Regions from separate parts of the Amedibacillus sp. YH-ame10 genome, predicted to be linked through region 1. Evidence: a T-box and tRNA genes for the amino acid it is inferred to sense, from the RefSeq annotation. Region 1 holds a T-box; the other holds one or more tRNA genes.

The links. The T-box of region 1 lies ahead of ileS (isoleucine--tRNA ligase). A T-box ahead of a tRNA ligase gene usually reads a tRNA of that ligase, here a tRNA-Ile.
Region 2: it has a tRNA-Ile gene. The T-box ahead of ileS (isoleucine--tRNA ligase) is inferred to sense a tRNA for this amino acid. The anticodon was not compared.

Annotation. Positions count from the first base shown of each region.
Region 1 is NZ_JBSPFA010000012.1:23,124-27,546, forward strand. Features, by position in the region: gene ACWG42_RS06485 (SigB/SigF/SigG family RNA polymerase sigma factor) at 1-338, shown strand, start outside; gene ACWG42_RS06490 (PRC-barrel domain-containing protein) at 383-625, shown strand; gene ACWG42_RS06495 (cell division protein SepF) at 755-1,156, shown strand; gene ACWG42_RS06500 (YlmH family RNA-binding protein) at 1,143-1,910, shown strand; gene ACWG42_RS06505 (DivIVA domain-containing protein) at 1,925-2,389, shown strand; T-box leader at 2,386-2,597, shown strand; gene ileS (isoleucine--tRNA ligase) at 2,633-4,423, shown strand, end outside.
Region 2 is NZ_JBSPFA010000001.1:57,157-61,579, forward strand. Features, by position in the region: gene ACWG42_RS00265 (hypothetical protein) at 1-18, opposite strand, end outside; gene ACWG42_RS00270 (hypothetical protein) at 257-415, opposite strand; gene ACWG42_RS00275 (hypothetical protein) at 829-1,158, opposite strand; gene ACWG42_RS00280 (hypothetical protein) at 1,281-1,541, opposite strand; tRNA gene ACWG42_RS00285 (tRNA-Phe) at 1,992-2,067, opposite strand; tRNA gene ACWG42_RS00290 (tRNA-Met) at 2,071-2,147, opposite strand; tRNA gene ACWG42_RS00295 (tRNA-Ser) at 2,177-2,267, opposite strand; tRNA gene ACWG42_RS00300 (tRNA-Ile) at 2,283-2,359, opposite strand; tRNA gene ACWG42_RS00305 (tRNA-Met) at 2,374-2,450, opposite strand; tRNA gene ACWG42_RS00310 (tRNA-Pro) at 2,475-2,551, opposite strand; tRNA gene ACWG42_RS00315 (tRNA-Arg) at 2,579-2,655, opposite strand; gene ACWG42_RS00320 (V-type ATP synthase subunit D) at 2,808-3,443, opposite strand; gene ACWG42_RS00325 (V-type ATP synthase subunit B) at 3,446-4,423, opposite strand, start outside.

The DNA of each region.
Region 1 (4,423 bases):
AATTGGAAGTACAAGAGAAGGATATTGTGGACGCAATGGATTCTACACAGAGTGTACTCTCTATATTTGAACCTGTGTTCAATAATGATGGAGATGAATTATACTTGTTAGACCAAATCAAAGATGATAAAAACGAAATAGAAAAGCTAGGTAATATTTTATCCTTACGTAAAAGCATGAAACATCTAAAAGATAAAGAACTGGATATCTTACATAAACGTTATTACCAAGATAAAACACAAACAGAAATAGCAAGAGAACTCGGCATATCACAAGCCCAAGTATCACGGTTAGAAAAGAATGCCATCGCACAATTAAAAAGAGAAATTGAAACATAGGCACAATTTTAATTTTCTATCATATACTAAACTAGGTGAAGAACATGAAATTTTGTGAAATAGCTGGAAAAGAAGTTATCAATGTACGTAATGGAACACTTGTGGGATTTGTAAATGACTTAGGTTTCGATGAATGTAATTACGTCATTCATGCTATTTATGTACGTCCTGCACAAAGCCTAGTGAAGAAAATATTCCCATGGTTTTTTCCTTGTGAAGAAATCGAAATACCAGTAAATGAAATCGAAAATATCAATGGAGATGTGATTCTTGTTCGCTTCCATTGAGACAGATGTACAATAGTTTTCCAAATTCTTACGAAAGTTTAAGTAAAAAAGCCCAAGAATAAGCAAAAAAACTTTTTCTATAGGCTTTTTTATGCTATCATATAGGTAAGTATAATAGGAGGTATCGCTATGAGCATCACTCAGAAATTTAAAGAATTCATTGCACCAATGGATGAAGATGACGTTTTAGAAGTAGAAGAGGAAGAAGAAACACAATCTATATCACAATATGAACAACCTCGCTCAAAAGTAAGCCATTTACCAAATGATACAAAAATGGTGTTATTTGAGCCACGTTCTTTTGATGAAGCAGAAGAAATCGCACGTCGCTTAAAAGAAAATAAAGCAGCGGTTATCAATTTACATAAACTGCAAAGAGATTACGCTCAAAGAACAATCGATTTCTTAACTGGTGTTATTTTTGCACTAGATGGTAGCATTCAAAAGATTGGACATAATGTAATTCTATGTGCACCTAGAAATGTTCCAGTTCACGGGGCAATCAATTTAGATTCCAGTGAAGAAGAATAATAAAGGCATACACTTTGAACATTATCGGGGTAATGAAGAATTCGTAAAACGTATCTATGATCTATTGGATCTTACAGAAAAACGTAAACGAACCATCATTACTCCCTTTTTTTCGCCTGATCAAAGTGCGATTGTAGAGACGATTTGTGGAAACCAAATCGCAGTACGAAAAGATGGGGGTTATGCACAAGCAGAACGTAATCGATTTGCATTTTTACCATTTGAGGAAGATGTTATATTTCCTACCGTCTTACTTCAGGCGAATTACTCATCTACCTTTTCTTCCATAGGACACCGTGATGTTTTAGGAGCCTTGATGAATCTAGGGATTGAAAGAGAAAAGATAGGAGATATCCTTGTAAGTGATCGTGATATACAAATAATTTTGGATGAGGAAATTGAAAATTATATCGTTTGTAATCTAACGAAAATCAAACGAAATCATGTGCACTTTCAAAGAAGCACAAATATTATAGAACATACGCCTACGATTTTATATTCACATAAAATCGTTTCCTCTCTTCGTTTGGATGCCATTGTTTCTGCATTGACGAATGTATCACGTGCAAAAGCACAGGAATTTATCGTTTCAGGGAGAGTGAAAGTTAATCATGTTGTACTTGAACAAACGTCTTACATGTGTAATAATAATAGTGCTATTTCCATTCGTGGATATGGGCGCTATCATTTCGCAGAAGTAATCAAGAGAACCAAGAAAGAACATTACGTGATTGATGTCGGAGTGTATGAGTGAGCGAGGGTGAAAGTATGGACAAACCTACATTTGACACTATGAAGAAAGGGTATAATCGCTATCAAGTAGATGATTATATTCAATCTATGCAGTTACAATTATCCTCCCTTCAGGAGAAAATTGAAAAGGCATATCAATTACGGGATTCTTACGAACAAGAAGCAAATGATTACAAAAAATTATATGATGGGATTTGCGAGAATCTCAATGTGAAAGAAAAAGCAGCCTTCGATATGACACGTATGGCAATGAAAGAAGCAAATCTAATCGTGGAAACAGCCCATAAGAATGCGGATGTAATTGTTCGAGAATCTTTAATGATGGCACGTGAAGTATTAAGTGAGATAGCGCGTGTTGGTAAAGAGGCAAACATTTTAAAGGGGAACATGAAAGAAGATTTAGCGAAGATTTCACAGGCACTTGATGAATTTGAGACGCCACAGATTCCAGATATGGATCTACTAAAAAAAGAAAAATAAATGCGTAGAAAAAGATACGATTAAGATGAGGAATTTATAGAGAGCAGTTGTTTGGTGAAAAACTGTAAGGATTCATTTTGATTATCACTTTGGAGCAGATCATCCCAAGTACAGTAAGATGATACGATGCACTTGTCGTTATAAGTTTGAGGGCTTCATAGGAATATGAAGAACTAAGGTGGTACCGCGTTGATTATACGTCCTTAGATAGAGGGCGTTTTTTTATGTTAGGAGGAAATGAACATGGAATATAAAGACACACTATTGATGCCAAAAACAGAATTTGAAATGAGAGGGAAACTTCCAAGCAAAGAACCAGGGTTTCAAGAACGTTGGAAACAACAAGCATTATACGAAAAGATGTTAGAAAAAAGAGAAGGTTGCGAGTCTTTTGTGCTACATGATGGGCCTCCTTATGCGAATGGGGATATCCATTTAGGACATGCTCTTAATAAGATTTTAAAGGATGTCATTGTACGTAATCGATTCATGGCAGGGTATAAGGTACCTTATATTCCAGGATGGGATACACATGGCTTACCAATTGAAACAGCAATTACAAAACTAGGACATGATCGTAAGAAAATGGAATTGGCAGACTTTCGTAAATTATGTTATGACTATGCGATGGAACAAGTAGAACGTCAAAAGAAGGGATTTTTATCTCTTGGTGTCGTTGGTGATTATGATCATCCATACATTACATTGACCAAAGACTTTGAAGCAGAACAAATTAAAATCTTTGGTAAAATGGCAATGGAAGGATTGATCTATAAAGGATTAAAACCAGTCTATTGGTCTCCATCATCAGAATCTGCACTTGCAGAAGCAGAGATCGAATACCATGATATTAAAAGTCCTACAATCTTCGTAAAGTTTGCGGTAAAAGAAGGAAATGGTATATTAGATACAGATACTTCTTTTGTAATTTGGACAACAACACCTTGGACGATTCCAGCAAACTTAGCAATCTGTTTAAACAAAGACTTTACCTATGCACTTGTAGAGAGTGAAAAAGGAAAACTTATCGTTCTAAAAGAAATGGTAGATGCTTTATGGGAGAAGTTTGGTTTAACACAGAAGGATATCGTAAAAACATTCAAAGGAAGCGAACTAGAAAAAATCGTTTGTCAACATCCTTTATATGATAGAGAATCCTTAGTGATCCTAGGGGATCACGTAACAGCGGAAGCTGGTACCGGGTGTGTGCATACAGCCCCAGGTTTTGGTGCAGATGACTTCTTCATCGGTGCCAAATATGGTTTACCAGCGTATTGTAATGTGGATGAACATGGATGCATGATGAAAGATGCTGGGGAATGGTTAGAAGGGCAATATGTAGATGATGCCAATAAAACGGTTACACAGCGTTTAGATGAACTAGGAGCTTTATTGAAACTTGAGTTTATTACGCACTCTTATCCACATGATTGGAGAACAAAGAAACCAATTATTTTCCGTGCTACAACACAGTGGTTCGCATCTATTGATAAAATTAGAGAACAATTACTAACTGAAATTGCAAATGTTGATTGGATTCCAAAATGGGGTCAACAACGTATGCATAATATGATTGCGGATCGAGGAGATTGGTGTATTTCTCGTCAACGTGCTTGGGGTGTTCCAATTCCTATTTTCTATGGGGAAGATGATACTCCGATTATGGATCAAGTTGTATTTGATCATGTCGCAAAACTATTTGAAGAACATGGTTCTAACATTTGGTTTGAAAAAGAAGCCAAAGATCTTCTTCCAGAAGGGTATACAAATGCCGCTTCACCAAATGGTGTATTCTATAAAGAAAGCGATACTATGGATGTATGGTTTGATAGTGGTTCTTCTCATACAGGTGCTATGATTGCGAACAATCTAGGATATCCAGCAGACTTGTATTTTGAAGGAAGCGATCAATATCGTGGTTGGTTTAACTCTTCTTTAATTGTAGGGACTGCAGTGCATGGACATTCTCCATACAAACAGGTATTAAGCCATGGGTTTGTCATGGATGGAAAAGGCGTGAAAATGTCTAAGAGT
Region 2 (4,423 bases), on a different contig from region 1:
GACATAAGATCTTATCATTCTTTTTCCTCCTGATTTTATATTCAAATTTTAGCATACTACTTCTAATCTTACAATCAATTTGTCTTCTTTACTTTATTGTTTATCTTTAAATAACTAAACTAATCTTTGTATTATTGATAATTTTAAATTTTTCTACCATACATTTGTAAAACTTATTAAGTACTATTTTATTTTTTTATATCACTTGATTCTATCTGTAGTTTACCAGCTTTCATCTGTGCATCAGTTGATTCGATTAAAGCTTTCTTTTATGCAGGTAGTTGTGGCTTAAAATTGCTTCTGCTTTCATTTTAACGATCTTTTCATTGATACTTACAAAGGATTTATCATACCCTTTTACTACACTATCTTCGTTTGCAATCTGTTCCCCTAATGCTTTATTCAGGGGAGACACAATAAAAGCGGCTCTATCTTCATAGCCCGCTTTTACTTCACCATTTCCATCAGTTTAACTTCCCAATTACGTATTCAATTTATGAGCATTTGAAATCTCACTAAGATTAGCATCTAGCTGTTCTCGTTGTTTTACCTTTAAACTATTCCTAGACCCTATTTCTATTTACATAACTACCATCGTTTCGTTATGCACATTGTGCTTTCTTCTAGTAACTAGATAATAAGTGATAGCCTGTAACATAAGCTATTATGAAATCGCTACACTATTAGACGCAACTTGTGCTTCAATCATAAATTATTCTATATCTTTTCCCAACCACTAAACTATATTAGCAATATCTTTTACAGAATCTACCATATTCACAAAATTTACTTCTATAGTTTTCAATTCATTCATAGTTTTTCATCGTATTACCGATAAAGATAACCAGCCATTTCATCTCTTTCTTCTTTGATTTTGCTTGTAGATTCACCTGCACTTATACTAGACTCAATTAATTCAGCACTCATTATAACATTTGATGTTATATGTCTATCCTCTTCTTCAAATTCATCTACCAAACTACTGATTGCCCTAGAAGTTTCTGAACCAGATTTTTTTCCTTCTAAATAATCATCCACAATATTTAAAATCTCTTCACCAGTCGCATAATCGTGAGCATTCATTCCAGGATTTCCTTCACATCCAATTAGAAAAAGACTTATAATACAAACAAAGAAAATCATAGTAACTTTTTTCATATCTTCCTCCTCATTATTATATGTTCACCATATCTATAATTATAACACATCTTTAACATTCACTAAGCTAAAAAAGAGACAAAACTATCTCCCTTCATCTTGTCATATTCTAAATATTAATCCTAAGAAATATATTTATCAAAATCAAAAACTACATCTCTTAAATATGAATTGATTTCTTCAAAACGCCTGTTATCTTCATACATTACAAAAAAATCAAATAGTAAATCAGCATCGCTTATTGGAATACAATTCAAGATAACTCCTCCTCTTTCTTGAATGCACTGCAAAGCTTCATTGATTTTATCATTTCTCAAGTCCCTACCTGTTTTTCTTATATTTGGCTTTTTTAAGTAAGCTACTGCCCTATAAACTCGAACCATATAATACCCTCCTATTTAACTCTATGATAACACACACAAATACTCTATTTAATTAGATATATTTATAGATATGGCTTCAAATGGATAATCTTAAATCTACATGATCCTTTTTTCCTCCTCATAATCTTTATCTCATCAGCAGTCAATATAAAATAAACTTATAAGGATTTCAATAGATAAGATAATCTTGTTTCCAGACTTTGTTTATCTTGCAATGGAACAAACTGATTTCAAAGTTATCGCAAGTGGTTCTAGTGATAATTATGATTTAGACTTCACTGATTTTGAATTCAATGTTACAGTAAAATAACATAGAGGCATTACTTCTTCATGGAGTAATGCTTTTATATTCCTCCGCCACGCTTGTAGAGCATCCTTGGATTCTCATCCTTTCCCCACATTACGCAAAGGACAGAAAAAAACCTGTCATTTGACAGGTTGTTTTGTAAATGGTGGTTCCACCAGGAATTGAACCAGGGACACAAGGATTTTCAGTCCTTTGCTCTACCAACTGAGCTATGGAACCATTTGGTTGCGGGGGAAGGATTTGAACCAACGACCTCCGGGTTATGAGCCCGACGAGCTACCAGACTGCTCTACCCCGCGATGTTTGAGAAATTCGATTTTTTAAAGAATGGCGGAGGAACTGGGATTCGAACCCAGGCGCCAGTTTCCCGACCTACCGGTTTTCAAGACCGGACCCTTCAACCACTTGGGTATTCCTCCATATTGATTCATAAATGGTGGACCCTGTAGGACTCGAACCTACGACCCACCGGTTATGAGCCGGATGCTCTAACCAACTGAGCTAAGGGTCCAACTTGCGCAAAATTGGTGGCGGGGGCGAGACTCGAACTCGCGACCTTCCGGGTATGAACCGGATGCTCTAGCCAACTAAGCTACCCAGCCGAATGTAAATTTTTTAAATAATAATGGTCGGGATGACAGGATTTGAACCTGCGACCCCTTGATCCCAAATCAAGTGCACTACCAAGCTGTGCTACATCCCGATTTATTATTTCCATGAAACTATAATATGGCGCGCCCAGTAGGAATCGAACCCGCAACCTTTTGATCCGTAGTCAAACGCTCTATCCAGTTGAGCTATGGGCGCATTTACATGCGTTGCACGTTTCATCAGTGCCTTAATATAATACCAAATAATTGTATCTTATGCAAGCCTTTTTTTCTATTTTTTTTAAATAACTTTAATCTTCTTGTTTTTGCTTTATTTCTGCCCTAAAAAGAGTCAAAGAGACAGGAACGCTACCTGCGTTCCTGTGCTGTCTGTCGGTCTTTATTTGTCTTAATAACCTTCTGACGTGAGAATTCTTCTCTCTCTTTTTCTTCTAATGCATCAGTAATAAATTTAATGTTGTGTTCAAAATCAGGAATTACGATATTCTTTAAGGCATTTGCACGTTTCTGTGCTTTTCGTATAGCATTTGCCAAACGATACACACTATTCTCTACTTCAGCCAAAATAATTGTCATTTCCTTTACCTTGTAAAAACAACGATACGCATAGTCAAGCTTTGAATTTGCATGTTCTAAACCATACGTTAGTTTTAGTTCTGGTTTATCATAATGAAGTTTTGGTATTTCTACTCCCATAACACTACGATAGCTAATATGAACCCCTGTATCAATAGGAACAGCCTCTACCAAGTCACTTACTACTCCTAAGGACATATTTGCCTGTTGTAAGGCATAATACGCTCTTTCATAAGTATGTGTTATTTCATCACGAAGTAATTTGACATCATCTAATAAGCTCATCATTTCGCGTGTTAAGATGTTGCGCTTACGATCCATCAACTCATATCCCATACGGGCTAAATCATTGGACTTCTTTGTCGCAATCAAATTCCCCTTTGTAGGAAACACTTGTTTGTTAGCCATACTTATTTACCTTCTAGGGATAATTCTTTGATAATTGGTCCTGTTTTTAATTGAAAGCGTTCGACTGCTTTTTCATGATCATAGTAAATATTCAACACTTCATCATCCACACGGTCCAACTCACCCTTTGGTAGTACTGATAATAAGTTCCATCCTAAATCCAATGTCTCTTCAATACTTCTATTCACATCCATACCTTGATTTAGGTAATGTTGTTCAAATAAAGAACCAAAAGACATGTATTTCTTATCAATATCACTTAATTCATCTTCCCCAATAACAGAAGCTAAACTTCTTGCGTCTTGTACTTTCGCATAAGCCGCAAACAACTGGTTGGATACATCGTTGTGATCTTTTCTTGTATACCCTTCCCCAATTCCATCTTTCATCAAACGTGATAAGGAAGGAAGAATACCAACTGGAGGATACACCCCCATTTGATTTAAATTACGATCCAATACAATCTGTCCTTCTGTAATATATCCAGTTAAGTCAGGAATTGGATGTGTAATATCATCATTGGGCATCGTTAAGATAGGAATCTGTGTAACAGAACCCTGTGCACTCTTAATAATTCCTGCTCTTTCGTACAAAGAAGCCAAGTCAGAGTACAAATATCCTGGATATCCTTTACGTCCTGGAATCTCTCCCTTACTACTAGAGAACTCACGAAGAGCCTCACAATAGGAAGTAATATCGGTTAAAATAACCAATACGTGCATATCATGTTCATATGCTAGATATTCTGCTGCAGTAAGTGCACAACGTGGTGTTAATGTACGTTCGATAATTGGGTCATTGGAAAGATTTACAAACATCACAACCTTTTCCATAACACCTGCTTCTTCAAAAGAACGCTTGAAGTAATCCGCAACGTCATTTTTAACACCCATAGCCGCAAATACAATACAGAAGTTCTTACCATCTCCATCAGAGATTTTCGCTTGTTTTACAAGTTGTACAGCCAATTCGTTATGAGG